Stieleria sp. JC731: one gene and its partner. Each later gene encodes a partner of the first gene's protein in a complex. Links are inferred from orthologs where the notes say so. Each region holds a gene or a part of one and is shown on either strand. Other genes may lie near its edges. The genes, in order: dnaX and LOC67_RS04995.

Evidence for each region.
Region 2: the proteins of dnaX (region 1) and LOC67_RS04995 are in contact, whole or in part, in a cryo-EM structure (PDB 8GIZ), measured with the Escherichia coli proteins. The link is inferred for Stieleria sp. JC731 from one-to-one orthologs.

What each region holds. Positions count from the first base shown.
Region 1 is NZ_JAJKFQ010000006.1:43,726-60,634, reverse strand. What follows is about bases 8,618-11,547. They hold dnaX (DNA polymerase III subunit gamma/tau), read left to right. Parts: upstream 8,618-9,047; coding sequence 9,048-11,048; downstream 11,049-11,547. Other genes in these bases: LOC67_RS16800 (PVC-type heme-binding CxxCH protein), read right to left, coding at 11,153-11,547; LOC67_RS16810 (DUF1592 domain-containing protein), read right to left, coding at 8,618-8,776. Also shown: NAD(P)/FAD-dependent oxidoreductase, read right to left, coding at 1-325; hypothetical protein, read left to right, coding at 908-1,666; ExeM/NucH family extracellular endonuclease, read right to left, coding at 1,709-3,331; glycerophosphodiester phosphodiesterase, read right to left, coding at 3,428-4,186; DUF1552 domain-containing protein, read right to left, coding at 4,349-5,683; more of DUF1592 domain-containing protein, read right to left, coding at 5,777-8,617; more of PVC-type heme-binding CxxCH protein, read right to left, coding at 11,548-14,554; hypothetical protein, read left to right, coding at 14,926-15,426; SIMPL domain-containing protein, read right to left, coding at 15,513-16,271; c-type cytochrome domain-containing protein, read left to right, coding at 16,429-16,909. UniProt on the Escherichia coli protein: Part of the beta sliding clamp loading complex, which hydrolyzes ATP to load the beta clamp onto primed DNA to form the DNA replication pre-initiation complex.
Region 2 is NZ_JAJKFQ010000001.1:1,476,359-1,489,288, reverse strand. The notes cover bases 169-3,168. They hold LOC67_RS04995 (ATP-binding protein), read right to left. Parts: upstream 2,182-3,168; coding sequence 1,156-2,181; downstream 169-1,155. Other genes in these bases: LOC67_RS04985 (Sua5/YciO/YrdC/YwlC family protein), read right to left, coding at 2,687-3,168; rpiB (ribose 5-phosphate isomerase B), read right to left, coding at 2,178-2,687; LOC67_RS05000 (DUF3750 domain-containing protein), read right to left, coding at 729-1,172; LOC67_RS05005 (hypothetical protein), read left to right, coding at 169-673. Also shown: more of hypothetical protein, read left to right, coding at 1-168; more of Sua5/YciO/YrdC/YwlC family protein, read right to left, coding at 3,169-3,871; SMP-30/gluconolactonase/LRE family protein, read left to right, coding at 4,201-5,166; PTS sugar transporter subunit IIA, read right to left, coding at 5,197-7,251; FAD-dependent oxidoreductase, read right to left, coding at 7,514-9,751; tRNA lysidine(34) synthetase TilS, read right to left, coding at 9,849-10,919; rny (ribonuclease Y), read left to right, coding at 11,115-12,710; DUF5989 family protein, read right to left, coding at 12,720-12,930. UniProt on the Escherichia coli protein: Part of the beta sliding clamp loading complex, which hydrolyzes ATP to load the beta clamp onto primed DNA to form the DNA replication pre-initiation complex.

The DNA of each region.
Region 1 (16,909 bases):
ATTCACTTCGCTCGACCTGCCAAGTGTCACTGCAGTCACGTTCGTCGTGGCGTCGGAAAAAGAACGGTGCAGACTCTTTGCCATTGGCCGTGACGAATTGCACGCTCTTTTTGACCTGCCAGCCGGACGCTTTAACTTTTTCGTTCAATCCCAGCCGCTGAAGCGGCCAATAGGTTTCCGGCATCAAAGACTCGCCGACATGGAAACGCGGCACCTGCTCACGCTCGATCAACAACGTGCTCAAGCCGCCTTCGGCAGTCATCGCCGCCGTGGCTCCGCCAGCTGGCCCCGCACCTATGACAACGCAATCGTACGCCGATTTCATCGATTCAAAATCCTGTCAATCCGAGTCTATGAGTCTTAAAACCAGTTCTGAAAAGAAACGCATCCGGTGCATCGAGAACTTCGATTCACCTTGTCGAACACAAATGCGAAGACAAAGTTGTCCAAATCATCGATACAGCTTTCAGCGGGATGCTGACTGCGCCGCTTGAGTTTTAACGAGTCATCCGCGTTTGGAAGGTAACCGTCAATGAGGGCGAACCGCAACGCAGGTTCCTGCCTCATCCGTTCGCATTTTAGCAGGTCGCAAAGGCCTTGCCCGAACGCATTGTTCCGCCGAACCACCCAACCGGACGATGAATCGCTGGCTTATTCGCTAGGACCGGAATTGCCTGCGGCAGTTTGTCGATCCAGACACCCACCCGGGGCATGATTGCAACCTAGGCTCTGGTTGAAATTGACAGAAATCTGATGTTCATGCTGAGCCATTCGTGATTGCGACGCAACACAGGCTCAAATTGGCAGGCGGGCCAAACAGCGAGAACTGACGGCGGGAACTTTCTACCCCGCGAAACAGACAAATGTTTGTCACGTCTCTCAAGCAAATCTCAATTCGCTTTCAAAAATGAACTGCCGATCGCTCCTATTCACCGCCGCGGTGGCCATCTTATTGCTGGCTCCGACCGGGTGCAGGGAAGTCACCGAAGCCTTTGTTCATATCGACAACGGCGAGGAACGCCCGATCAATGTTTACGTTGACGATGTCTTCGTAGCACAGGTCAATGCGGGACACTGCCGACGTTTAACGCTGCCATTAGGGACGCACCAGTTTTCGGTTCAGGCACTCGCCAACAAGTCGACAAACTCGCGTTCTGAAATCCTTTACTCTCAGTCGCACACACTGGAAACAGGGAACCGCCCCTATCGGACGCCGATCTATGTGTTGAACCCCGACGGCAACAATCGCTATTGCGAAGTCGCCCTTACCGATCCTGATACGGCCGCGGCCGATAACGGCGACCCAATTGTCACGTTGGTGTCGCACCAGCCCGCGACCGAATCGCTGGACGGCAATGAGAATCGAACAAAGATCCTCGGTGAGAACCTGCAGAACGAGTTCAACGCGATGCTCGAAAAAACGAGGCTCTATGACCCTCGATCCTTTTTTCGAGTTGACCAAACCAACCATTTGTTCGGACCGTTTCCCAAATCGGTCTTCAAACTATCGACAGGTAGCGGTCCTGCCAGCGCAATGGTTCGGATTCCGATCGGTCTCCATCAAAAGCTTTCACGTGTCAAAGCGGTCACCGATCCTACCGAAGCGGACTTGGAACTTCTGCAGACTGCAACCGAAGCTGCCAGCTCATCCATCTCGATGAAATGAGCCAAAGGTCGCAGGCGTCCGTTACTGTTTAACTCGCTGCGACTACTTCAGCTTAAGCCCGATCAGTACGGGGTCATGGTCCGAGCAGCGGAAGGCATCAGGTTTGAAAAAGACGCCGGTACCGAATTCGGTGTTGTAGTCCAAGCAACGCGGCTCGTCCGAATTGATATGCCAATCGGCGACTCCGGTCACCTTCGCAGCCAACTTTGGTGTTGCAAAGCAATGGTCTAGTGAACCAGCTTGTCCGAAATAGACATACGAGTAAGACTGCCCGGTCGACTTTGTTTTGCTGACGTCGACTAACCCGCCGGCACGTAGCGTATCGATGGGGTCTTCTTCGCTGTAGGAATTAAGGTCGCCAATCACAAGCGCCTCGATCTTTGTCTCACGTAGGTAGTTCACCAACGCTTGGGCTTGTGATTTACGCGAGTCGTTGTAGGCGCCTTGGCCATCACCCTGATCGGCGTTCAGACCGCTGGCCCGGTTGGCGCCTTTCGATTTGAAGTGGTTGACAATCACGCTGAATTTCTGACCGCCGGACGGCAAACTAAACTGCTGAACCATTGGGGTTCGCGCGTTGACGAAGGCAAAATCATCGATGAACGAAGGCTTGCCAACTGGTTTGACTCGATCACGACGATAGATCATTCCGACACGGATTTGATCGCCGCCACCGGGTGCATTCTGGAAACCGTCAGGCATTCCACAGCCCACATAAACGTCCTTGCCCAGCTTTTTATTGACTGCACTTACTAAAGCCTGTTCTGCATCGACGTTGTTCTCTAGCTCCATTAAGCCGATGACGTCGGCATCAAGCCCGACGATTGCCGCGACCAACTTCGTCGTTTGTCGCTCAAATTCTTCTTGGCTATCAGCGCCCCGAGCGCCGTTGGATCCATTGTCGATGGTCGTGAAATAATTGAGAACGTTGAAACTGGCGACGGTCACATCGGCATCACCGACGCTTGGCCGTTCGGGGCGCTCAATGGGTGTGAAATCGATCGGCAGTTCAGGCGTCAAATAGTATCGCCCGTTTTCTTCGCTGATCTTTCCAGTCAGGTTTTTCACGGTCGACCCTAAACGGACCGATGGAATCGATCGACCGAACTGTGGCAGTAGCGGGACGGGGTACTGATTGCTGCGTTGGACGCCGTCTTCGATGATGATCCAACTGGCGTTGTTTTTCCTTTGCGTCTTGGAAATCGCATCGACATTGGATTTCCCCGATACGCTGGTCCCCTGCGCTGAAGCGTCATTGGGATCGATCGTTTCCGTTGGAATAAACAGTCGCTGCGGTGCAACGCTGACCTGGCCATTTCGCGACAAGTTAAAGTTATCGACCACGACTAGCTCGCCCGGGATAAACACCTTCTTTCCGAGATAGTCTTTCCAGCGAATATCACTCAACTGGCGTGTGAGCTCGATCACATCTCGCCGTGATTGTGGATCATCCGATGGCGTGCCATCTGGCCCCGAAACAAGCGGGGCACCAACGACGGGATCACTGGGGCCTTGGATTTGACCACCGACGGGCTGACCTTTGGTCCCATCACCGCTAAGCCATAGGGTTGCAATTCCCAGAATAGTGATGGCCAAAACCGCGATGATTGATCGTTCGGCGGCGCCATGGTGAATCATTGGAATACTCAGTGCTTGAGATCGCATTGCTTGTTCGAGTCGCAAATTTTCGGGTACGGAAATGACGTGGTTGTAATTCAACGCAGATGTCTTCAGGCCCCCGTACCGGTCACCGCGAAACGCTTAATCTTTTAGCGCCTGGCCAATGACGTCGGGCTTGTCCGTGGTAATCGACAACACCCCAAGTTCGGCAAACTGCTTTGCCGCGTCGACTTCATTGATCGTCCAGACATGCAATTCATATCCGGACTCCAGCACCTTTTTGGCGAATGCTTCATCAATGATCGCGAGATCACCTTTGCTGCCCAAGCCTGTCGCCCCGGTGCGTTTGAGCGTTTTGACGACGGTGTCAACGGTTGGCTTCCCATTATTGTAGCTGGTCAGCCAATTGACGCGGTACTGAGGCATGAGCTGTCGAGCTTGCGAGACGACCTGTTCGTCAAAACAGATGATCGCAATCTGCTCGGGCTTGAGAGACGAATTCTCAAGTGCGGGCTTCAATAACGGCAGAATCTCAACGCCACATTTCACCTCGACAAAAATCTGTTTTCCGTCGGGAACAGTTGCCAAAACTTCATCAAGCGTTGGCATCGTCTCGCCGGCGTATTTTGGATCTTTCCATTTGCCAACATCAACCTGCCGCAATTGTTCTAAAGTCGATTTGGCAACATCCAAAACTGGCGAATTGGGTGACGTTCGCTTCGTGTTTTTGTCGTGGATGCAGACGATTTTTTGGTCTTTGGTAACGTAAAAATCACCTTCGATTGCGTCCGCACCTAGCTCCCACGCCAGTTTAAATGCTGCCAACGTGTTCTCTGGGGCCTGTGCCGACGCACCGCGGTGGGCGACGACGAACTGAGCATTCGCAGAGCTGGCAGCCATGGCGATTGACAAGACGATGACGAAAAGGAATTGAGATTTCAACAGTCTGGTCCTCGGGGATGACAGATATTCTGAATCGATATCTGCGTTGTCTGGACATCTGTCTTGCCCATTTGAGGCAAGACCCTTGATTCGTGAAAGCACCTACAAAAGAGGGGCGTGCTAAAAGCCCGCTAGCTGCTGAGTTGAATCACCGAATTCATCAACCTGAACTCCCATACGATCCATCAACGACAGATACAAATTGCAAAGCTTGCGTTCGTCATCGGAGTTTTCGCTGTAGTCGAGCACCCGCCCGGTTTCGACAGTACCGGCCAAACCACCCACCTGAATCAGTGGCACCTTGGAACTGTCGTGATTCTTTCCGCTCCACATGTTCGACATGAACATCAACATGGAATTGTCGAGCACGGTCGAGTCGCCTTCGTGCATCTTTTCGAGTTTGCCCGCCAAGTACGCAACCTGTTCGATGTAATAGCGACAGATCCGCAGGTAGTCGTCCGTCGTATCCCGGTGCGAAGCCAAGTGGTGTGCCAAGCGGACATCTAAAAACGGGTAGATCAACCCGGAGATATCACGGCAAAGCAACAGTGTCGCGACACGCGTTTTGTCAGTTTGAAACGCGGTCGCGATAATGTCACACATCAAACGCATGTGTTCGCGAATGTCCTCAGGCAAGCCGGCGTCCGGGCGTGACATCTTGGTCGCGGATAGATCTTTATCGCGTGCGTTCGCTTCGGCTTTCTCACTAAGCTTGCGCATACGTTCGATCCGTTTTTCGATTTCACGGACGCTGGTCATGTACTCATCCAGCTTCGCTTGATCGCTATGGCTGACCTGACGCTGCAAACTGGCGGCATGTTCTCGCACTCGGTCGAGCACACTTCGGTTCCGCATCGCCCCTCGGTTTTCGAACAAACTATCAAATGCAAGTGCAGGATAAGTTTCCATCGGAACGGGCGAAGTCGCATCATGCCATGAGATATGCGAGCTGTAGGCCATCGAGAAGTTTGTCTCGTGGTACCCGGTCGTTGGTTGCTCACACCCAAGCACCAAACTCGGCTGCAGTGTTTCCGCACCGACGTGCTTGGCCAACATTTGATCCATGCTGACCCCACCACGAAGCTCCGCACCCTTTTTCAGCTTGGCACCGGACAACAGGTTACCCGTTTGTCCTGGGTGAATCCCAACGCCAACGGCAGCCGGGTTATAGAGCCCTTTGATAAAGTTCAGTTTCTCTTTGAAGGGATCCAACGGCATCAAACAATCGCCAAGCTCCATTTCCGAGCCTTGCCCTTTGGCCCACCAATGGTTGTAGGCAACACCGTTTGCCATAAACATGACCGCGATTCGCTGCGGCAAAGCAGACGAGGCCGATGCGTTTTCGTCACCCCAAACGGCGACCGATTCCAACCACGGAAGCGCCATCGAGACCCCAGTCCCTTGAAGCAGCAATCGGCGGGACAGGCGTTGAGTGTTTTCCGGGCGGTCTTGCATCTTTGGATCCCTAAACTGAACGGAGAGTCAATCGATCATCTCGCCGAATCACGGTCGCGATGAATTTGTTTAGCGTGGCATGCGATTCGCGTTTTACAGTCTGCGTTTCAAAAATTGATCGCTGGTCACAATCGTTTCGACCATTGCTGAAAACGAATACTGGTTGTCGATCAAATCTTGTTTCATCGATTCGACCAAGGGTTCGTCCGAGATCATCAAAGACCGCCCCAGTGCATACGACAACAGTTTTTCACACAGGTTGTCGACGAACTCGGCTTCGCGTGCGGATCGGATGTAATCCTTCAGGCCGTTGACTCCCGAGTGTTTCGAGCCATCGGGAAATTCCGCAAGCACGTCGACAGGATTGCCTGCCAAATCATTTTCGCGACGCTCGCCGATAGGCCCAAAGCCTTCGAAGACTAATCCGACCGAATCAAACTTTTCGTGGCAACCTGAACAGCTGACATGCTCGCGATGTTTCGCCAAAACTTCGCGCAGCGTCAGTTCACCGAGCTTGGATTCATCTTCAGGTAATTCTGGCACGTTTGGCGGAGGGGCGGGAATATGCGTTCCTAACAGTTGCCGCACGACCCAAAACCCTCGCTTGACAGGACTGGTTCGCAAACCTGGGGAGTTCTTTGTTAGGAACACCCCCATCGGCAGCACCCCGCCTCGTCCATACATCGATGCATTATCGAGACGCATCCACTGCGAATCATCCGCGAAGTCTTCTTCAACTCCGTAGTGTTTCGCCAGTGCCGAATTGACGAACGTGTGGTCTGCATACAGAAAGTCCAGAACCGAACCATCACGCCGCAACACGTCATTAAAAAACCGAACGGGTTCTTCAAACATCGCGTCTTGAAGCGACTGATCGAACTGTTCGAATCGGTTTCGATCAACGCCGGTGTGCGATTTGAATTGCCGAAAGCCAAGCCAGTTTCCACCAAACTCGACAGCCAACCCGTTTGCTTTTTCGTCTTGAAGAAGTCGTCGGCACTCTGCCTTTAAAACCTCTGGGTTCAGAATCTGTTGACTTGCCGCCAGTTCCAACAGTCGCTCGTCAGGCATGCTGGCCCAGATGAAATAGCTTAATCGCGAGGCCAATTCATACGCCTCAAGCGAGACCACTTCACCTTCACCACTGGTCTCGTGAACCCGGTAACAGAAATGCGGCGAAACGAGAATGCTGACGATCACATCACGGATCGCATCTTCGTGATTGAGACCATCGACGCGAACCAACTGGTCGTAGAACTCTTTCAGTCCACTTTGCTCAGACTTTGTCAACGGGCGTCTGAAAGCTTTCTCTGCGATACGCTCCAAATCATCAATCTGAGACTCGAGCGATGAGGCCTTGGCACTGACAACCGTTTGAATTTTTTGGTTGACCGCGGCGAAGTGAAATCGCATCGCATCGAGTGCCTGGTCGTTCGCTCCGATCCGTTCGGCCTTGGCGATGTATGCTTCTGCCAATCGGTCAACCATCTGCGGTGAAGTCGCATTTTTGTCGGCCGAGCGAAAGGCATCAAATTCCGAATCGACCAGGTAACGTCCTTCGGCGCGTTCGAACCAGATAAATCCCGAATGTTGCCGGGCAGGCACATCAGCAACAAAATCCAGTTGGAACCAAAGACGATCCAGCTGCTGGCGTTGATCTTCGGTGAGCATCAGTTCGCAAAGAGGCTGATCATCACGGAAATAGCCCATCATGCTGTGAAAACCGGCACTCAAAAGTCGGTATTCGCTTTCTCGGTTGAAGTCCTTTTCCTTCTGACCGACATACTCGCGGCCTCGACGATCAACGTAGAAGCGATCGGGAAACAATCGACAAAACGTCTGGTAAGCCTGTAACAACGGTTGGTCGGCGGCGGCATCATCGGACGACACCAATGCATAAACCATTTGATCTTCGGATGACTCATCAGCGGAAGAATCCTCGGTCCCAACAAGCTTTTCGAACGCCTCTTCGTTGAGTGACATTCGATGAGTTGCCTTTTGCCGGTTCCGCCATAGCACCAGCGGTTGCGAACCCGAGTTGATTCCCGAAACACGTAGATGAGGAAACTCAAACGTCAACGCACTGCGCAATTCTGCAATGTCGTTGGCAATCGCTTTGCAGTTTTCCAGTGCAGCGTCGCGATCGGAACCAAGCTCTACGATTCGTGTTTGAATTTGCTTTAGCGGACCAACGAGCTGCCGATCGGGATTGAGTGTTTCCCACAAGGTCGTCAGATACTTTGCACTAAGCCGGTTGCTTGCCGCAGTCTGATCGATCGCGTCTGAATCGATCTTTGCCTGTGCCGATCGTTGTCGCAGTTCCCAAATGGCGAACAAGTATTTTTCGATGGCGACGGTTTGCGATTCATAGAAATCGACAATCTGGCGAACGCAATACTTGTCACGATCGGTGTCCGTCACAACGGGGTGGGGAGCGAAGCCCAAACCGTCTGGCAAGAACAAGACGTGGTCCGACACGAACCTTGCCGCATCGATGTACTTTGACAATAGCGACGGCGTCATCACCAACGACTCACCCGAGTTGTCAAAGCCAGCCGTATTGGAGGGATCGATGGGGAAACTGTCGGCCGGACGGATATCGACTCCGGTCAGATCTGCAATCGTGTAGTTGTATTCCGATGCACTCAATCGGTGGGCGAGTACTTCGCCAGGATCGCCGGCATGCCGCTCAATGAAATCATCGCGGCGGTCGCCAATCCATCCGAGGAATTCAGCCTGATCATCGGGTTCGATGTCATAACCCGAATCGGCGGGCGGCATTTCTCCGTCTGCAACTCTTTGCCGAATCAAATCCCAAATGGCAAAGTGTGACTTGACTGACCGAGTCGAATCGAAAGCGGTTAAATCGAGCGCCCCATCGGGATCGTCTTTCCCATGGCAATCGACACAGTGTGCATCCAATACGGGCTGAATACTTTCGGTAAATGAATCGACAGCGTCAGCCGAGTTCGCTTGCCCTGGGGACTGTTTCTCTGCCGATTGTGCGATGCATTGGATCGGCGTGAACAAGACAGCAACCGAGACGATCGCGAGCCCAACAGTGGATGTCGCCAAGTCAGATAATGGCAGCATCGGAGCGGCCTGACGGCAGCTTTTTCGCAGTGACATAGAGGCAGGTGGGTTTTGAGTGGCGGGACCGTCATTGTAGTCTCATTTCCGTTTTAGCAATGCCACCGGAAATTTCAAAACTCACCGCGATGAACAGATTCATCCAGAAGGGCGATTTCGCCCCCAAAACCCGCTGAAACTACAGACATACCGAGCAGCCGAGGCGGTGACTTGTGTTTTTGTGTACGATGCGTAACGATCACATTTTTGCCGCATCCTACTTTGCCTTTTCCGCATGTCCGAAGCCGCTTCTTCCAGCGAAAAAGATTCCGCCTACGTCGTCGTCGCACGTCGCTATCGCCCGAAAAATTTCGGCGAATTGGTCGGTCAGGAACATGTCGGCCGGGCTCTCGCCAACGCGATCGAAACCGGCCGGGTGGGGCATGCGTACTTATTCACCGGTGCCCGCGGGGTAGGCAAAACCAGCACCGCTCGGATTTTTGCAAAAGCCCTGAACAACCCTTCCGGACCGAATGCGGAATTCGATTCGTCAAGTGATATCGCCCAGGCGATCGACGTTGGTGAAGACATCGACGTGATCGAGATCGACGGTGCAAGCAACCGGGGTATCGACGAAATCCGCTCGCTGCGAGCCAACGTCGGCGTCCGCCCCAGCCGCTCACGGTACAAAATTTACATCATCGATGAAGTCCACATGCTGACGCAGGCGGCATTCAATGCGTTGTTAAAAACGCTCGAAGAGCCACCGGAGCATGTGAAGTTCATCTTTTGCACTACCGATCCGGAAAAGATGCCGATCACGGTGCTCAGTCGCTGCCAACGGTTTGACTTTGCTCCTGTCGAGGTCTCAAAAATCGTTGGACGGCTACGTGAGATCGTGACCGCGGAAAACGCGGAAGCGGATGACGAGGCTTTGGAATTGGTCGCACGACGTGCCGCCGGTTCGATGCGTGACAGCCAGTCTTTGCTTGAACAAGTTCTAAGCTTCAGCAACGGACACCTGACAGCGGACCAAGTCCATTCGATGCTTGGGACAGCCGATGATGAACGGCTGCACGCACTAGCGACCGCGATGTGCAATCGTGACGCCGCATCGGCGCTGAAACAGTTGGATGCGGCGATCGATGCCGGAGTCGATGCGAGCAGAATTGCAGAGCAGCTGCTGGGTTATTTTCGCGACCTGATGGCGGTTTCGGTCGGCTGCGATCCATCGCTACAAAGACATACTGCGGCCTCCATGCACGACGAACTGAAAAAGCTCGCCGACACCTGGGGCCTGCAAACGGTGCTTGCCGTGGTCGCTTTGATTGACCAAACACTTGTCCGAGTCAGGCACAGTGTTTACGGACGTGTGTTGCTGGAATCGACTCTGATCCAAGTTTGCAATTTGCCCGACTTGCAAGCGATTGCAGATCTGGCCGCGGCTGCCAAAAGCGGCCCAAGTTCATCGTCCGCAGCGGGTGGCGAAAAAAAAAAGCTAACGCTTAATTCAAACGCCATCGAAGCCGCAGCAGCAGCGATGCAGTCTTCACCGTCGGTCACTGCATCACCTTCAACGCCGCCTGCTCCACAAGCCGCTCCACCAAGCAGCTCAGTTGCCACAACGAATGGTGCCCCCGTCGGCGAAAAAGCTTCGTCGAGCAACTCCACTACAGCCAGAGGCGCACCGCAAGCCAGCGGCCCAGCGCAAGCCAACGGGACGCCTGCATCCAACGCCGCCGCATCAGAGAACGCAACGTCCGGCAATGCAGGCGGTAGCCCATCTGCCGCTGCTGAAAAGGCAAGTCCTGCATCGGGTGCATCGCCCGCAGCGAATCCGACGATTGAAATCGATAAAGCGTCGCTGCCAAAGATGTCCCTTCAACGCAACAACTTCAAAGAGGTTTTTGCCGCTGCCCTGCAGCATGTTCCACAGATGACTGCCTCGATCGCATCGATGGCAGAGCTTCGTCTTAACGTGGACAATCCCAAAGGCCCGCCGATGATTGAGTTGGTGTTCCCATCCAACTCCGGAATGGCCATGCGGCGAATGAACTTACCCGAGCACCGTGGGCCGGTAACCGAAGCCCTTTCGGGGATCACCGGTACACAGATTGTGCTATCGATGGTGGAAGGGGCCGCGCGGCCGATCGCAAAAAAAGCCGCCGCCGTTTCACCGCAAGCCGCGGCCAAAGAACGGATGGAACGCCTTCGACAAATCGAGTCGCACCCATGGGTTCAATCAGCGATCGAAACCTTCCAAGCCGAACTTGTGAAAATCGATCCGAAAACTTGATTGAAGCAGTTGCTGCCGCAGATCATTGACCAAATTCAATCGGATCCCCAATGACCACCACATGGTCATCGGGGATTCCGACACCAAGTCAATTGACCAAAACTCTATTCGACGTCGTCTGCGCCGCGCGGGTCAACTTTCAGACTGGAGAGATAGGCGACCAAGTCACGTAATTCTCGAGCAGACATTTGCTTGACCAAGTCGGCCGGCATAGATGACTTTCCTTTCTTGCGGACTTCGATGTCATCCTGAGCGATGGTTTCTTGTGTCCCATCGGCCAACATCAGCTCGACAATGTCATCGTTTTCCAGCTTCACGATGCCGCTGTGAACACGTCCGTCAATGTCGATGATGACAGCGGTCTCGAATCCTTTGGCAATCTTCGCGTCGGGGATACAGATCGATTCCAGCAAATAACGTGGGTCACGATCCTTGCCGATGACCGTCAAGTTTGGTCCGACCTGGCCGCCAGCTCGATCAACTTTGTGACACCGAACACAAGACAACTCGGTCTTGCCAAAGAACAAGTTTTTACCGCTTTCGACATCACCGCCGGCCAACGAATCCAACCAGGGAGCTAGCGGATCGTCCTTAGCTACCTGCTGTCGATGGTCATCAAATTTGGTCTTCAGGTCACCATCCAATTTGCCTTGGGCGGCTTCGACCACGTTCAGCTGAACCCGCGGATCCAGTTGACCATCAACGTATTTAGCAATGGCAGATTCGATCGTCTGCTTCGCTTTGGGATCCTGAAGCTTTGCCAGAATGTCCCAAGCTTTCTGCTGGACATTGATGTCCGAGCTTTGTGCCGCAGCAACAAAGACGTCGAGCGATTCGGCCGACGCGCGATCAGCCAAAACCGACAATTTGGCGATACCCAATTCACCGCGAGCTTGCTCGACGGGAATCCGTTGAGCAATCCGGACCGCCACCGACGGTTGCAGCCGAGCCAAAGCGACTAGCAACTTCGAACGTGAATCTGCGGATCGGTTCGGATCGTTAACTTGCTTCTCTAAGACTTCGGCGATCTTGGCGATCCCCAGTTCCGAAGCCGTATCGATCGCTTTCAGGCGGATCTTTTCGGGGGCCGCAAGCAATAGGTCGATATGCGGTGACAAGGCGGCCTGAGCAACCTTTGCATCACGCTCGGCAATCGGTCGATAATCCCCGATGACACGATCCAGTGGATCGGGCTTAGCCCATTTGGCCAACATGTCCAAGGCTTCGATTCGCATCTTGGGTGGCACATCGGTCCGCGTAGCGAAGGCGGCCAGAGCGGCAGCGTTGGCCTGTGTTCCGAGTCGAAAATTCGCATTGATCACACGCCAAATGATGGCTTCATCGGTCAACTTGCCGTTGATTAACTTTGCCAACGCAGGCATCGCGACTTCAATCGGTTTATCATGAATCGCCCTGGCGGCTTCCAAGACGACTTGCTGGTCTTTATCGCTTAAGAATTCGGCGACTTCACCACTGCCTTGACGTCGCAAAGCCACAACGGCTTGGCGACGAACTTCGACCGAAGCATGTTTGGCAAGTGATTTCAATTGCATCGCGTTGGCAGCTCGCGACAGATACATTGCCGTCGCATGGCGCATCGCGGCATCCTTCTTGTCGGCGCCGGCGATCCGATCAATAACCGCCGTGATGGCGCCAGAAACTTTGATACGTCCGAGTGCATCGATGGCTGCATAGCGAACTCGTGCATCGGAATCATTGACCAACTGCTGTGCGACTTCGGAAGCTTCCTTCCATTGTTCTTCACCACAGATATTCAATGCCGCAAAGCGAATCGTTGGCTCTTTGTCGCTCAGCAGATCAACCAACGCTGTTTTCGCAAGCTCACTGCTGGGATCTTTGCGAGCGATTTCGCCTAAGCCCCAAACCGCGTGCAGTCGCGCAGTCGAATCATCCCCATGACTGGCAACTTTGGCGAGCGAATTGACATCTCGTCGGGCAGCAAGTTCCCACTGGCTCTCCAAGCGAACGCGTCGATCGGGATGCCCGAGCCAAGAGGTCAAGCTATCGGTTTCTGCCTTCGTTAGGTCGCTCGACAGGATATCACGGACCTCAGCAACAATCGCGTCTTGGCTATGCTCTTGGTCGCTGATTCGATACATCCGACCTTTGCCCAAACCATCCCATCCGTTGACCCAATCACTGACATACAACGCACCGTCATTTCCGAATGCTAGGTCCGTCGCAAGGCAAGTCCAAACCGGCTGTTCATTCTCGCCAAGTTTGTACGTCGCCCCGTTGGGTTCCAGCTTGAACGTGCGAATGCCACTGTTACTGGGACCGCCGCGAAAATCACAAATCAGAAACGTGTCATCGAGTGAATCGCCGAATCCGGTCCCGGGATAGTACGCCAATCCGCTGGGGCCATCGGTGAAGTTCTCCACCGGTGGCACGATCGCTGCGGGCTGCTCATCGTTTTGTGGATGCCAGATTTTTTCGCGGTTAAACGGCCCACGGTCCGGCAAGTACTGATAGTACATCCGCCAACCGGTATCACCGTCTTGCAGCAGATGGACGATGCGAGCTTGGTCACCGCTGTCGCTATTGTTGTCTACGGTGAACCAATCGCCTTGATCGTTGAAGGCGATCTCTTGCGGGTTTCGTAGGCCTCGCGCGAAGACCTCCAGTCCACTGCCGTCCAGTTCACAGCGAAAAACGGCACCGCTGGCGGGATCGGAAAGCATTTCGCCTTCGGCATTGCGAAGGTGATAGCCTCGGTCACCAATTGAAAAATACAAACGTCCGTCGTAGCCACGAATCAGTCCGTGCATGTCGTGACCACGAAAAGCGACTCGAACGCCATAACCGTCGCTCAGGACGACTCGCTCGTCAGCCTTTCCGTCATTATTTTGATCCACCAGTTTCCAAAGCTTCGGAATACAGGTGTAGTAAACATCGTTTCCGATCGCGAGCACGCCCGCGCCGGTGCCTTCTTCTAGGTGATTGAAACCGTCAGCAACGATCACACTTTGATCTGCCTTGCCGTCACCATCGGTATCGGTCAGTCGGCGAATCCGGTCGTCATGCAGAGCGTAGGTAATGGCTCCATCGCCCAGCAGCTTTTTGTGGTAGTCGATTCGATCCTGAACCGTTTTCGCCGCAAGGTCCGCGAGCAACCAGGTGTGGTCATGTCCGCGATTGTCGGTCACACCGCGGTTCTGTCGAAATGTCTCGCAAACATAGATGTGGCCTTTTCGATCGATGTCAAAGGCGACGACGTTTGCCAACAGCGGTTCGGCTGCCCACAAGTCGACTTTCCATCCGTCACGCAGTCGAATCGCAGCCATCGCTTCGGCTGGCTCATCCGAGGCCTCGGCAACCTCGGGCGTCAGTGGCTTGACGGATCCCAAATCGACGGCGGATACATTCGCGATAGGCGTGGTGAGTCCGGCAATCAGGGTTCCCGAAAACAGGGTCAAGGCGAGCCGATAGCGTTTGGCGATCGTCAAAAGTGAACTGGAATGGCGGGGCAGGTTCGGAAGTGTCATCAGTAATCTTAAAACAACGACGAAGATTGACTCACAAACAGTCGAGGGCGAACTGGCATCGTTGACCGACACAATGCCATGGGACGACTCGACAACAGACGGCTGAATTACCGTATCCACCTTCTGCGATGCGAAAGTAGCGTTCTGCAGTGTTACCGGGCTGTAAAGTGACGGGGCTACAGTGCGACTGGCACAAAGCGAAAGGTGGCTTTTCGAGCAGATTTTGGCGGGAAAAACGACGATCGATCGAAATCCGGCATGCCAAGAGGCGGGGGACCGTGTCCGCAGGGAGACCGTCATCCACTAGAATACTCGCAGAAGCCGCCGATCAGCGAGATCGGTTTGCAAACACGCGTGAAAAGTTTTGTGAAATGAACGGGCCAACGAGCGAAGACCCCCACCCCGTCGATGAATCCGGCGTCAACGCCTCGGGACCGACCGAAGCGGAAACCGATGGTGCAGGTCCCCCGAATGTCGAACAGCCCTTCGTGGCCAAGATGGTCTCGCCGTCACCGGACGCCGCACTAGGTTCAGGCGAAGAATCGATCCGAGTCGGGTCACCGTTTCGAATCGATCCGCCGCGCCGTCGCCAAGTCGCGATCCAAAAGGCGTCTGGTGAAGCTGCTTATGCTGACTACGGGCCGTTCTTATACACCTCGATGGGTGCCGCATCTTCCGCGGTTGTGATTTTGGCTTTCGCTGCGCTCGGCTACTTCTGGTTTCCGATCGGCGGTGTGCTAGTCACGATGTTGGGGATCGGACTGTCACTGCTCGGTTTGTTTTCCAACAAACGATTTCGCATCGCGGCAATCTCAGCATTGCCACTACACCTCGGGCTGTTCTTACTCTGCTACACCCGAGCGTTGACCTGATTCGCTAGCCTAAAACCAGCGGGAAAGAACGCTACCTTCACGCAGTGGAGGGCGACACTAGAAATCCAACCGGCTGCTAGCCTTCGTTATTCGCTAACGATCTCAAATGTCATCGTCACGCTAGCGGAAATGGTTTGCTCGCCTGGCGAAATAGGGACAGAGCGAACGGCGGCCATCATCATTTCGGGGCGTGGCGACCCGCCACCACTTCCGGCTTCGCGGATCTCAAGAACCTTGCCAAGCTTGGTGCCTGCGGCGTCGCAAAGCAGCTCGGCTTTGGCACGAGCAGACTTAACAGCCTTCACACGTGCCTCGTTCATAAAATGCTCGTCATTGTCGACTGAAAACGAGATCCCGTTGATTCGATTGCTTCCGCTCTGCACCACCGCATCCAAGATTTCACCGACCCGTGAAATCTGACGCACCCGAATTCGGACATCGTTTGTCACGCGATAACTGACAATTTGCGGTTCGTTGTTCTCAGGCGTGATGACACGACCTGGCTGTGGACGTTGACGCTGCTGATAGATCGGCGAGACACTGAATTGGCTGGTTTGACGATCGCGCTCGGCGATATCCAGTTTGTCCAGTTGGGCACGCAGCTCTTTCATCGCTGTGTTGTTTGCGTCGACGGCCTCCTTCGCGGTCGCACCTTCGGTAACCACGCCGACGGTCACATAGGCCAGATCCGGATCCGCGGTCATTTCTCCGGTTCCGCTGACAGTGATGCTGGGGACTCGGTCATCATCGTCAGCCTGTGCGACGGTGAATCCGCCGATAATCGCCAGCATTGCGATTGCCGCCAAAGAACGGCGAGCCTGTGAAAAGACGTTTGAAAAGGACATTGATTCAGTCTCCTAGTGGTTGTGTTTGTCCAAGCTTCTGCGAATTCCATCCTTCGCCAGCCAGGATAGCGCGTTGGCAACGGTTACAATAGTCTCCCTCCCCCCGCCTATTTCAACCCGCCTAGTTCGCCCTCTTACTCCTAGCATGTCCCCTCCGATGCGACGAAATCATTGGGTATTCAGCCATCCTTTTGTGTTCACTTTGTCGATCGCCTTCATTGCATTTGCACAAGCACGCAATGCCAGCGCCGATGACCAAATTGATTACGCCAAAGAAGTCCACCCCATCTTTGAAGCGTACTGCATCGGCTGCCATTCGAAAGACGACTCCGAAGGCGGCTTGGCCTTGGACTCTTTCGAAAAGCTTGTCGACGGTGGCGAGACCGGTACCGCGATCACACCGGGTGTCCCCACCAGCAGTCGCCTTTTCTTGATGATGACCGGCAAGCTCACCCCCACAATGCCGCCGGACGATGCCGAAGGCCCCAACGAAGCCGAACTGGCGATCATTGAAAAGTGGATCGAACAGGGAGCCACCGGCCCAAGCGGCGACATGCCGATCAAGAAAGAACTACGCACCCCAAAAATTGAACCGACCGGCAACACGCCTCTTCCCATTACTGCAATCGCTTCGGCAA
Region 2 (12,930 bases), on another replicon or contig:
TCTGGACGAGCTAACCGACTCGGATTTCTCCGGCGTTAAAAGCGTTTCGATTCCAGGCCAAGCCTCGCCGGCGATGAATAAAAGCGCGAGCGCGTCGAAGCTACTTGATGAAGCGATGTCGGTCAGTGGCGACCGCAGCAAAGGCCAAACCGGCCCATCGGGTCACGGACCACGACCTGGCTTCCTGACCTTCCTTGGGGTGATCAACGGTCTGTCCGCGTTGCTTTTCGTCGGCTTGATGCTGCTCGCGTTCGGCTTGATCAACATGTTCTCGGGTGCGGATGGACTTGTCCCCGAAGGAGCCGGGGGCACGCTATACATGCTCTCGATGATCATTCTCGGATCCATGGCGGTCCTTTCCCTGGCGACCTCCGTCGCATGCTTTGTCCCATCCAAAGCTTCGTGGTACGTCGTTCTGGTCAGCTATGGATGGGCGACGGCCAGTCACATCTTCAACATTATCAGCGTCGTGACAGAAGGTGAAATTGGCCCCGATTTTGGCAAGCTGGTCGGCCGGCTGGTCTTCGGAATCGGTATCTGGGCCTTTCTACACAACGATTCGGTCCGCAGGTTCTACGCGACAACCGAAGAGCCCGTCTGGAAACCTGTCGTTGCGGACGTGGTCGGTTTCGCGATCGGGGCAGGACTCGGAATCGCAGTGCTGGCGCTGTAAGCACTGAATCGGTCGACTTAACAAACGTCGATGATCCGTTTACTGTTTTGCGCAATCAGGCCCTATTCGCGTAGCGACGTCCGATCGCTCGAATGCCTAACTGATAGCGATCCTGCAAACACCATTGGATATAAGTGTTGCTATTGGGACCGGGAACGTAGTGATACCGATTGCACCAAGGATACTCGGTCGGTGACGACTTGATCCGCTCGGCAAGTTCGACAGCTTCACTGCCAACGAATTCGTGCAAGAAATACTTGGGGCGATTTCGTATCCAGACGAACGGCGACATCATGTTGCGATGCAAGTGTCCCCAGTAGGTTGGGCCACAAGCGGGATACTGCCAGACCTCCCAACGGTCGTTTCTTTGGCCATCGCAGATCACCAACCAACAGTGTTCTGCAAACCAGGCGATCCGTGGCAGACGTCCTGCCCAAAGCTGGACAGTGATCCCAGAAGCGGTGATTTCAGAAGCCGTGATCTCAGGAGCCGATGTCACCACGATCCCCTGTCGAACCTGCGGACAGATCGGCAGCGAAACAATCTACCAGTGTCGACAGGTTTGCCATCCGGTCGAGTTCACGCAGCGCCCTGACGCTTCGATCCAGTCTTGCCAGTGTCACCGCACGACTGGCCGATCGGCTGGCCTGTTCGCGCATCGTCGAACGATAATGCCCGATACACATCGCAAAGATATCGCGTAATGCGGCACGTCGTTTTGGCGCGTCCTTTCCGGCCGCTTCCATCCGATCGGTCACAATCCGCCGAATGGTCGCTGGGTCAGGAACTGGCTGACGGAGGGCTTCGGTGAGCGCGGTTCGGAATTGCCGTGTCGAATCATCCAGCAATCGCAGCGCGGCTGAAATGTCTCCGGCGGCAACATCGACGGCTTCGATGATGGCATCGTCGGTCGCGTCGACTTGATGCACATCGCGGATCAAGCGGATCGCGTCTTCGTCGGATAAGGGCCGAAAACGAATCACCTGGCAACGGGAACGAATCGTTGGCAATTGCTTTTGCTCGCTTGTCCCGACCAAGATGATAACGGCATCGGCGGGCGGCTCTTCCAAAGTCTTGAGCAGACAGTTGGAACCTTCTTCGTTAAGAAAGTCGGCGTCTTCGAGGATCGCAACTTTTCGTCGCCCGCAATACGGACTTAGTCGAACGTCTCGGCAAAAGCCTTCCTGCATCCGGACTTCGGGTGCCCCGATCAAAAGGTCTACGGGAATCGTCGTTCGATCTTTGGGTTTGCGGACGCGAATCACGTCGGGGTGCGTTTCGGCCCGCACCTGCACGCAAGCTTCGCATTTGCCGCACGGCTCCATCGCCTGTGGTGGCTGACGATCACAAAGCAGAGTTTGCGCCAGTAGTGTCGCGACGCTTCGCTTGCCAACACCGGCAGGTCCGACAAACAACAAGCTCCCCCCGAAGCGACCTTGCGAAATAGAATTTTTGAACCAATCACGCAAATGGTCGTTCCCGATCAGACTAGACCACTGGGCAATCATGTGGTTGTCCGCTGCGTCGCCTGTCCATCGGCTGATGATGAGTCATCACTTCCGGACGACTCGACATTCTTGGCTTCGAGCTTGCAGATTTTATCGAGACGCTTGGAATGGCGACCGCCGTCGAAATCGGTTTGCAGCCATCGAAGAACCAAATCGTCAACAGAACGCTCCCCGATCAGATCGCCGGGCAGACAGAGCACGTTCACATTGTTGTGACGTCGGCTCATTTCCACCATGACTTCGTCATAGCAGGGCGCGGCGCGCACGCCGACAAATTTGTTAGCCGCAATGGCCATCCCGATGCCGGTACCACAGATCAAAATCCCTCGCTCGGCTTCGCCACAGCTGACGCGTCGGGCGACACATTCGGCATAGTCGGGGTAGTCGACGGCGACTTCATCGAATGTCCCTTCGTCGATGATCTCAAATGAATTGGCTTGCAGAGATTGGATCAATCGTGCCTTGATGTGTACTCCACGGTGATCACTGCCTAACGATATTCGCATCAAGCTGACTCCTGATCCTCATCAATGGAATCGGTTGGACTAACGTCGTCGGCGGCAACGGGGAAAAAATCTTCGCCCAAATGTTCAAGCCAAACCGACAACTCGTTTTCCATCTGATCGGCACACTTTCGATACGAATCGACAGGCATTCCGATCGGATCGGTGATGTCCCCGCCGTCACGACGAAGTGTAAAAACACGATCATGCATTTCAGGCCAAGCTGCCAAGATCGCCGCGCGGTGTGCGCGGGTCATCGTCAAAACCAGATCGGCCACGTTCATGATTTCATCACCGAGTGGCTGGCTGGCATGGCCGGTCAAATCTAACGTGCGTTCACCCATGACTTCGATCGCTTGTGGGCTCGCGCACGACCCCACCGATGCCGCTACACCTGCCGACAAAACACGGACGGCATCCTCGCGTCCTAGTTTCTTCAGCAACAGCTCTCGCATCAAGGTTTCCGCCATTGGACTTCGACACGTATTTCCCGTGCAGACCAATACGATAACCGGTTTGACAAATTGATTCATAGCGGCTCGTTCGATGACCCCTTCTCGCAATAATTCCCAACGGCTCTCGATAACGCGAGCGACCGTCGATACACCACCATAACGAGTTGGACCGTCGTCGAGCAGCAGTGGAACCTCACCGCGGAACTGATCCAACACCCCCTGGGCTTCAAAGTTAGGATTACCCCCCTTATCGGTAGAATCCAAACGATGCGCCCCGGTCAGCACCAGCGGCGCCGCCATGAAGCGGTGAATTGATTCCAAAATTCGGTGATCGGCGACACGAAAACCAACCGTCTGACGTTCCCCAACGATCAGTTCACGCACGTTTCCCGGTAACTGCCCAATCGCCGAATGGGGATTGTCGCATGGCGTCACAAGCGTCAACGGACCAGGCCAACATCGATGGGCAAGTCGCCGCGCGACCGGTGCAGGTTCGCAGAAAAAGTCTTCTGCCGCCTGACGGCTACGCACCGAAATCGCGAGGGGGGCACCAACCTGGCCACGAAGTTCTGCCAATCGCTTGACGGCGGACTCGTTCAACGCATGAGCTGCGAAACCATACGACGTATCCGTCGGCAGTGCCACAACTTGGCCTTCGGTCAATGCCTGGACTGTACGATGGATAAAATCACGTGGGTCGTCGGTTTGGCGAAGATCAAAGACTTTGGTCATGAAAACCGACGAATAGAACAATGCTGACCGGTTAGGTGATTACGTTTCGCGGCGGGTTTCCCCAGCCAATCAAACCGTATTGTAGGCCTGGCAATTTTGAATCGGCAAGGACGCTGAATGTGCCCCAGCTGTCGCGATCCGGCAGTGCACACCACGGACGGACGGGATAGGTTCACCCCAACAATACGCCGACACACCAACCCCAGGGGAACAATCTCAGTACAATATGGCCATACACGCCTTCGATTCGCTGCACGACCCTGACTCGCTGCACGCCATGATTCGCAGCAAGCCCTCAATTCCCAGCAAACCCGGATACGCAAACTGCAATGACCTCTGTCAGCCGACGCACGGCCCTAGCGAACGCGTTGGCCGCATTCACCGCAGCAAATCTGGGTGGGTGCGTCAGCCGCAGTGAATCTGACACACCGGAGCTGATCTGGGGACGTCGAGGTCAAGCGAATGGCCGTTTTTTGACGCCGCGTGCAATCACAATCGACCGAAATGACCAACTCTACATCGTCGACAAAACAGGGCGAATCCAAGTCTTCGAGCCAGACGGAACCTGGCTCCGTGATTGGCGAACCCCGGATATTACCAATGGAAAGCCGACAGGAATGACAATCATGTTCGGCGATTCGCCCAGTGACGATTTGTTGCTGGTCGCCGACACCCATTACTATCGAATGCTCGCCTATACCCTCGAAGGCGAACGTATCGAAGAGCGTGAAATTGGTGGGACCAGCGGATTTGGGCCGGGTGAGTTTGCCTTCCTGACCGATGTCGCGACCGACAACGAAGGCTGCATCTATATCGGGGAATACGGCGACGCAGATCGAATCCAGAAATTCTCGCCCGATGGCGACTTTATTCTCTCCTGGGGAGCCACCGGCCGGGAACCGACACAATTCCTTCGCCCTCAAGGTTTGCACATCGACGGCAACGTGATGTGGGTTGCCGATTCCGGAAATCATCGAATCCAACGGTTTGATCTTTCAGGAAAGCAACCAGAGCTGATCGACATCTGGGGAAGCCCCGGAAGCGGCCCTGGTCAACTGTTTTATCCCTACGGTGTTTTTGTCATGCCCGAAGGCGACGCGGTAGTCTGTGAATATGGCAATGGCCGTGTTCAGCACTTCGATACCAAAGGCAATTCAATCGGCACGTGGGGCTCGCCAGGACTGCAACCCGGACAGCTCTACGATCCTTGGGGATTGGTCGTCGACTCGAAGAACCGAATGCATATCTTGGACAGCAACAATCACCGCGTTCAATGTGCCGCAGTCCCTACATAGCCCGATACCATTGGGCACAGCGACGTCTCACTACAGCCAGTGCAACTCCTCTTCATCGGGCGCTTCATCGGCGTCGAGAAATGCCAGGTGATCGTTGTCAAACAATCGTCCCAAGATCGCTCGCACCGGCACTAACAGCGCGATGAACACAGGGAACAAAATACGCACCGGCTGACTGGGAAAGACATTGACCACACAAAGCATTGCCAGACACACCAACTGGATCAATGTGAAATAGTGAATCGTTCGTGTTGGCACCCGACGGGTGTAGTGATTGACCGGATACAGAGACGAATCCATGAACAAGTATCCCAATCGTTCGACGAACTGAATGCCTCGCAACGAGACGAATCCCATGTAGAGGAAGATGCCGTACAACGCGGCCATTGGCACATACTTTAGCAGCGGCAATGCGAGCAGCGAGCCACCGATCAATAAATGAATGAAGAGGCCCGTGATTCGATTCTCTTGCACATGAATGATCTGTTCCTGCTTGTCACCTTTGCTGCCGACAACTTCTTCGGTGTCAGATAAAGCTCGCACGTGAGCTAACGAACGGACCGTTGCCGCTACCATCCAAGGCCAACCGAATAGGGAACACATCCCGATCAGGACTCCGACGACCATCAAGTCCCAGTGATATGACTCGCCTTTCTCTAGCTTGTTTTCGGGACTGTTGACCAAGCGAGCCGTGATGTTCTGTGACAGATAGACCAATACCGCCGCCAGTACGGCAGGTCCGACCGCGGCGAACTTAACCCACAAAGGCACACTCCAAAGGTCGACGATCATCCCGCCGCGCTCGCTCGCAGCAGCGGAGACTTCGAGCGTATCCAAGGTTGCCGCGCTGCCGAGCCACCATGCGACCCCGACCATCGACCCCAGTGCGATCGATGGCCCAAAGTCCGCCAAGAATTCTCGCATCCAAGAAAACAGGTACTTGCTGCGTCGGAACCCGGCAAGCGTCATCGCGATGTAAAACGTACCAACGGCCAGCACAATCGCGAGCAGCGGCTTTTCATTGGAAAGACCTTGTTCTGCCGCAACACGAAATCCTGCGACCAACGCTTCGATCGCTTTATAGATAAAGATCATCGACATCAGCGCCGAAAAGATCTCATCGGTAAAACGAGTGAAATACCGCATCAGGTTGCTGGCGTTGGAAAGCGCTAAGATCACCGTCAGCACGCTCGTCCAAATCCCGACCCATCCGTAGACTCCCAAGAAATGCTCGGACAGATTCATGTCTTGGCACAACTGGTACAGGATGATGGTAAAGATCAACAGAGGTCCGATCCCTCCGAGAATGATCAGTGGACCGCCGGCAAACAGTGAATACAAAATGCCGCAAACGGCTGTGGACAACAGCATCGCACCGGCCCCCATGACACCGTCGGTTTCCCTTCCCATTAAGCCACCAAAGGTGACCGCGGGTGCGACACAAGCAAAGTACATGAAAACGATGGAGGCGATACTTTTCGCCCGCAACCCATCGACGAAGTCTGACTTGTAATGTTTTAGCCGACGTGTCACATCAGCCTTCAGCCCCGCAAAAGGCTTTGACGCCGCTCGCAAACCTTCGGTGATCTCGCGAGGCTTGGCGGGTTTGGCCAACACCGTCCGCGTCAAATGCCGCTCGATCGCATCGAGTACGTCTTGAGCGTTCTTGGCATAGGTCAATTCGAAATGACAAACATTATCACTCATCATCCGTGCGACGGACGAGAGTGTGTCCAAGTGGGCGGACGCGTGTGTCGTCGGACCGACCATGAAAAAGATGTAGCGAGTCGCGATACCGTCGGGAGCACCCAAGTTGACAGCATGTTTCAGTCGCATAAAGACGACCGCAGGCTCGCTAATCCGGTCGTCGTAGTAGTGTGGGATGGCACACGCATGTCCGATTGCGGTTGGAAATTGCCGCTCACGCTCCATGATCCCGTCGACGACGACGTCACGCTGGCTTTCGGTAAGACGCCCGCTTTGAATTAGATAGTCAACGCCGGCAAGGACAACATCGGACATTGTCCTGGCGTCAACGTTTAATAAGCAGCTACCCTGCGATATCGCGTCGATCAATCGCTTCATCGATCGCTCTCCCTTGCGAGTCGTCTTCTATGTCGATTTTTTCCAGTTGGACGCGAGAGTATGACCGAAGATGCAAAAATCACCAAATTTCCGAAGCACGCGTTTTAGGGACGCGGTGCCTCGACTTGGTATTGAGCCCTCCAGAATGAACGCGGGCAAGCGTCTTAATCTAACCGAGCAAGATTGCGTCGCTGTTGAAGACGCGCCGATTTGAAATCGAAGTTCGATTTTTCAAACCGGCGACGCCGCTGCAAAGCGATCTCTATTGAGCCGGAACAAATCTAACCGCGTCTACGATCACATAACCATTCGTGTCTTCGTTCGTGATCGTCAATTTTGCCGGCTGTTGTTCATCAAATCGAAAAACACCGAGTGACGAAAAGGTCTTTTCGAGGGTCGGAGCTAACTTCTGGTTGACCATCACTGACGCGGTTCCGCCCGCATGTTCGATCGTCACGGGCACATTGGACGCGCGATTGGAATTTGGCGGGTAGGCCAGCTGCACGTCGTACTTCCCAGGCTTTAGATCGGTCTCAAAGGTCGCCGAATACATGCCATCACTCGAATGATTGTCATGCAAGTAACCGCTGACAAAGTGGGGGCGGTTGGCATTGCTGTGCTGCCAGTTCCCGACCAACTTTGCATCTTTGTCGTCGAGAACGACCCCGTCAAATTCCTTCGGGAACCGAACATTGGCACTCGACAATGTGCTCGCAAAATGAAGCACCTGCCCATCATCCAACAATCGCTTCTTCAAGTCCTCATAGGGAACCTCTTGAACCGATGTATTGCCGTCGATGGCCATGACCGCAGCCGTTGCTGCACTTTGGCCCAAGATCATAAAGACCGGTTCCATACGAATCGAACCGAATGCCACGTGCGAGCTTGAAACACAAACGGGCACCAGCAGGTTAGTGCAATCGTCAGCGCGAGGCACCAGGCTGTCATAGGAAATTTCATAGGGGCCATACGTCGAAACACCAACATCGCCTTCGTTCTGAACATGGCCTTTGGCGGTGATGTAGCGCTGGGTGTTATGGGAATCAATAGCGTACGATCCCATCCCGACCGACTTTGGCGTCGGACGACGCTTTTGCAATTCATTTTCGGTCATCACAAAAGTACCGATCATCCGCCGGGCTTCACGAACGTAGATTTGATGTGGCCAATTGCCATTGTCTGTGAACTCATCAGCCGACAATCCCCAGCGACTCATTTCATTTCGAATGGACTCTGGCACTCGCGGATCGCTGACATGAAAGTACAGCCATCCCTTTTGGTAATTCTCGTGCTCACGAATGATCGCCGCACGCTCTTTGTAAGTGGCTTCGGGATAGTCATAGTTGAACCCGATATTGTCAGTGCTCATCGGGCCATGGTTATTGGTATCCGTCTTACGATTTGGGATAGGGTCAAACTTGTTGAACGTTTCCTTCCAGCCAGCCTCATAGATTCGGGCCAACAGTTCGTAGTCAGCCGGGTCGTAGCCTTCCGGAGCCGTGAAGGGCACTCGGTTTTCGGGATGGTCCGTCAAGCACATGCGGAAGCAATAGGCTTGCACGCGGTGGTCGGCCGAACCTTTTTCACCCGGTGGATCGGTACTGATCCGAGGCAACACGCCACTGCTTGGATCATCCGCAATCACGTATGGACTGATCGGCGGCAGCACCGCAAAGTGGTGGCGGTGATGATTGATGTCGGTTTGAACGCCCGCCCAATTTTCGCCATAAGCGTCCTGCGACTCTCGGCCAACGTGATAGGGAATGTCAGCTGCCGCCATCAAGTCGCCTTCGTAGGTCACATCCAAAAAGATCTGCCCAGAAAAAACGTCACCGCTGAGCATCTTGATGGATTTGATCTTGGTTCCCGTCTTGGTCACACCTGATTTGCGATCGAGCCACTGATCACGATAGACAGGGATTTCAAAATCACGAACCATGTCTTCGAAAACCTCTTCGGCAATATGAGGCTCAAAGATCCATTGGGTGCGATTCTCTCCATCGATGGCCGCGTTGCCTTGCCCCTTGTTGCCATAGCTTTCCTTGGTCTGCCAATTCCAGTTCCCAGCCTTTTGATACTTTTGGTAAACGCGATGATAGAATTCGCGTGAAAGCCCGCCGATCACTTCTTTCTTGCCAGTATCGGTCCAGCCGAGTCCACCGCTTGATAGACCGCCAAGGTGCTTGTCCGGACAAACGATTAATACACTATGCCCACCCTGTTTCACTTTGACAGCCGCTGTCACCGCAGCACAAGTGCCGCCGTAGATCACGACATCAGCTTTGTAATTTTCGGCAGACGCGTTGGATGCTGATGACACTGTCAGTCCGACAACTGTCGCGATGCCCAAGGCAAAGCAAACCATTCGCCGGCCGAAAGAACGATCGGCTTGACGTTGAATCTGTATCGCTGAAGATCGCCGCGGGGCAGGGGAGTCCCAAGCCGAATCGTGATTTCCAATCATCCGATTGAATCCTTGCAAGTTGCTTTGTTCTGTCATGAAGGCAATCGATCCTACGAGCGTTCCGAGTTGTGATCAGCAACCCTCGCTTCAGGTGCTTGCCCCGTTTTCAAAGGGCTAGTGTAGCTGCCCGGCATCAAGCCTGCTGATCTCGATAGATTCGAATCGTCGCCGATTCACGCACTGCGACGATCGCCCCCGGCAAATGAATGCTTCCCGAGCCGCTGCCGCAGATCAGTTCCAACAGACGCTGCCAATGAAGCTGACTCATCGAACGTAGTGGCAACTGGTTTTTCTGGAAACAAACACGAAGAGCCTCCACAGTGACCGCCGCGTCTTGCTTCTCTAGTTCATCGCTGCGGCGGAGCACCAGCGGTTCATCGCTGACAAGATTCTTGTCCAACCAGTCGTCGGCCAAGCGACCGATCGTCTCTGCCCACTGACGCTGCGAAGCAATGGCCCGAGTGATACCCTGTGTGACGTCAGGAAATTGTTCCGCCATCTTTGGCAAAAGCTCATTGCGAATCCAGTTTCGGCTGTATTGATCGGATTCATTCGATGCATCATCACGCCAGGCATATCCCTCAGAACGCATTCCCTGGCGAATAAGCTCTCGGGAAAGCGAAAGCATCGGACGGGCGATGACAAAGTCGCGCCCGTCTTCGTCGGACGAGAACTCACGAAATGGGGCGATCCCGGCCAATCCCGCCGGCCCAGTCCCACGCATCAATCGAAACAGGACGGTTTCGACGTTGTCTTCAAGGTTGTGCCCCAGCATCAGGTAGCGAGCCCCATGTTGCTGCAGCACTTCTCGGAAAAAGCCATATCGTTGACGACGGGCATAGTCTTCATCGCTGCGATTGCCAGAACCGCGGCGAGTAACCACTTGGACGCCCAGTTGCCCGGCAAGATTGACAACGAATTCGTGATCGCCTTCGGATTGGGATCCGCGCAAAGCATGATTGAAATGGGCGACGACAACAAAACCGCGACACGCTGTCGATCGCGTTTGCGTGCCCGACCGGAGTTGTCGCTGGGCATGCTGACTCAATCGCTCGACAACGGTTCGCAACAGGGCAACGCTATCGGCGCCGCCACTGCAACCGATGACCACACCAACATCGCTATACTTGTGCGTTGGGAAGCTAGCCTGGAAAGCTTCTTGAATCTGGTCCCAGGAAGATGAATTGTCGACACCGTCGGACATGTTGCGGCACAAGTTTGGGCAACTTCGGGCCTTCAGTTAGGCATTCGGTTGCCGGGAATGGGTAGGGCACTGCCCACTGAGGACCAAAATTTGTTACGATCTTCACCGTCAGCGCGACACGGACTTGTCGTGCGAGCGGCCAGTCTACCGCCCTTTTCCACCCGCCGAACACGCCCCGTCGCCTTGACCCCATTGATGGCACTTTTCTTCGAGCCGCTGCTCGCTTCATCACTGGACGAGAACTTCTTCGTCTACTCCCTTGCTGGCGTTCTCGCCGGTGCAGTGTTGATGATGGGTTACCAGCGATGGAAATACACCGTTTACAAAATCAAATTGGCCGAGCGGGCTGATGAAATCCTCAACGAGGCCAACCGTCAAGCTGAATCGATGAAGTCTCAGATCGTCCTGGAAGCCAAAGAAGAGGCTCTGGAGATCAAATCGAAAGGCGAAACGGAACTTGCAGACGCTCGTCGCAGCCAGCACGCCCGCGAAGAAAAACTCGATCGGCGCAGCGAACAGCTCGATGTCCAAGAAGCGGACCTGCGAAAACAGCAACGTGGACTTGAAAATGCTCAGCAACGCCTCGATTCGGGGCTGAAAATGCTGACCAATAAACGAGAAGAACTGGGGAAACTTGAAGAGCAACAAAAACGACTTCTCGAAGCAATCTCCGGAATGACTCGGGCGGAAGCCAAAGAGCAATTGCTCGAAGTCCTCAACGAAGAACTCGAACACGAACGTGGAAAAGTCCTTCTCAAGCAGAAAAAGCAAATCACCGAAGCGGCCAAAGAACAGAGCCGTCAAATGCTGCTGACTGCCATGCAGCGGTATTCGTCTGCCTTTACCGCCGACAGCACGACCAGCACCGTCGATGTCCCCACCGACGACATGAAGGGACGAATTATCGGACGCGAAGGTCGAAACATCCGAGCGTTCGAAAAGGCAACCGGAATCGACGTCATCATCGATGATACCCCCGGCGTCGTTATCGTCAGCGGTTTCGATCCCGTTCGCCGCGAAATTGCCCGTCGATCACTGACCACTCTCATTGCGGACGGACGGATCCACCCATCAAAAATCGAAGAGGTCGTCAGCGAGACCCAGCGTGAAATCAACGAACTGATCATGCAAAAGGGCCGTGAAGCCGCCGACGAAGTCAACGTGCCAGGCCTTCACGATCGCCTGATCGAACTGCTTGGCCGGCTGCACTTCCGCACCTCCTACAGCCAAAACGTCCTCCGCCACAGTATCGAAGTCGCATTCCTCTCGGGCATGATTGCCGAAATGCTCGGCATGAACGGCGACGTCGCACGTCGATGTGGGCTGCTGCACGACATCGGAAAAGCCGCCGATCATGAACTCGAAGGCGGACACCCCAAAATCGGGGCTGACATCCTTCGTCGGCACAACGAATCCGCCGAAGTCGTCCATGCCGCTTTCGGCCACCACGACGAAATCGTCATCGAACACCCTTTCACCATGGTGGTCGCGACCGCGGACGCATGCAGTGCTTCGCGCCCCGGTGCTCGTCGTGAATCGCTGGAACGCTACATCAAACGCATGGAAGAACTCGAAGCGATCGCCAAACGCTTCGAGGGCGTTCGCGAAGCCTACGCGATCAGCGCCGGCCGAGAACTTCGAGTGATCGTCGACAGTACTTCAACGAACGACGAACAGTCCGCTGTCATCTGCCATGAAATTGCCAAGGCTTTCGAAAGAGAGCTGATGTACCCAGGCGAAATCAAAGTCACCGTGCTCCGCGAAAGCACGTTTACAGAAATCGCCAAATAGGCCGCCGGGCTAAAATAGCGTGTAAATGAACGGCGCCGCTGGCGAAGTCGTGACGAACGCCAGGGCGACCAACAGTAGCAGCACCACGACAATCGGCAGCAACCACCACTTCTTGTTGTAGCGCAAAAACCAAACGAACTCTTCGATCAAACCCGGATCGGGCGACGCGGCTTGGTCCTCAAATGTCTTTTCTGCAACTGACGCGCTGTCTTTCGCAGGC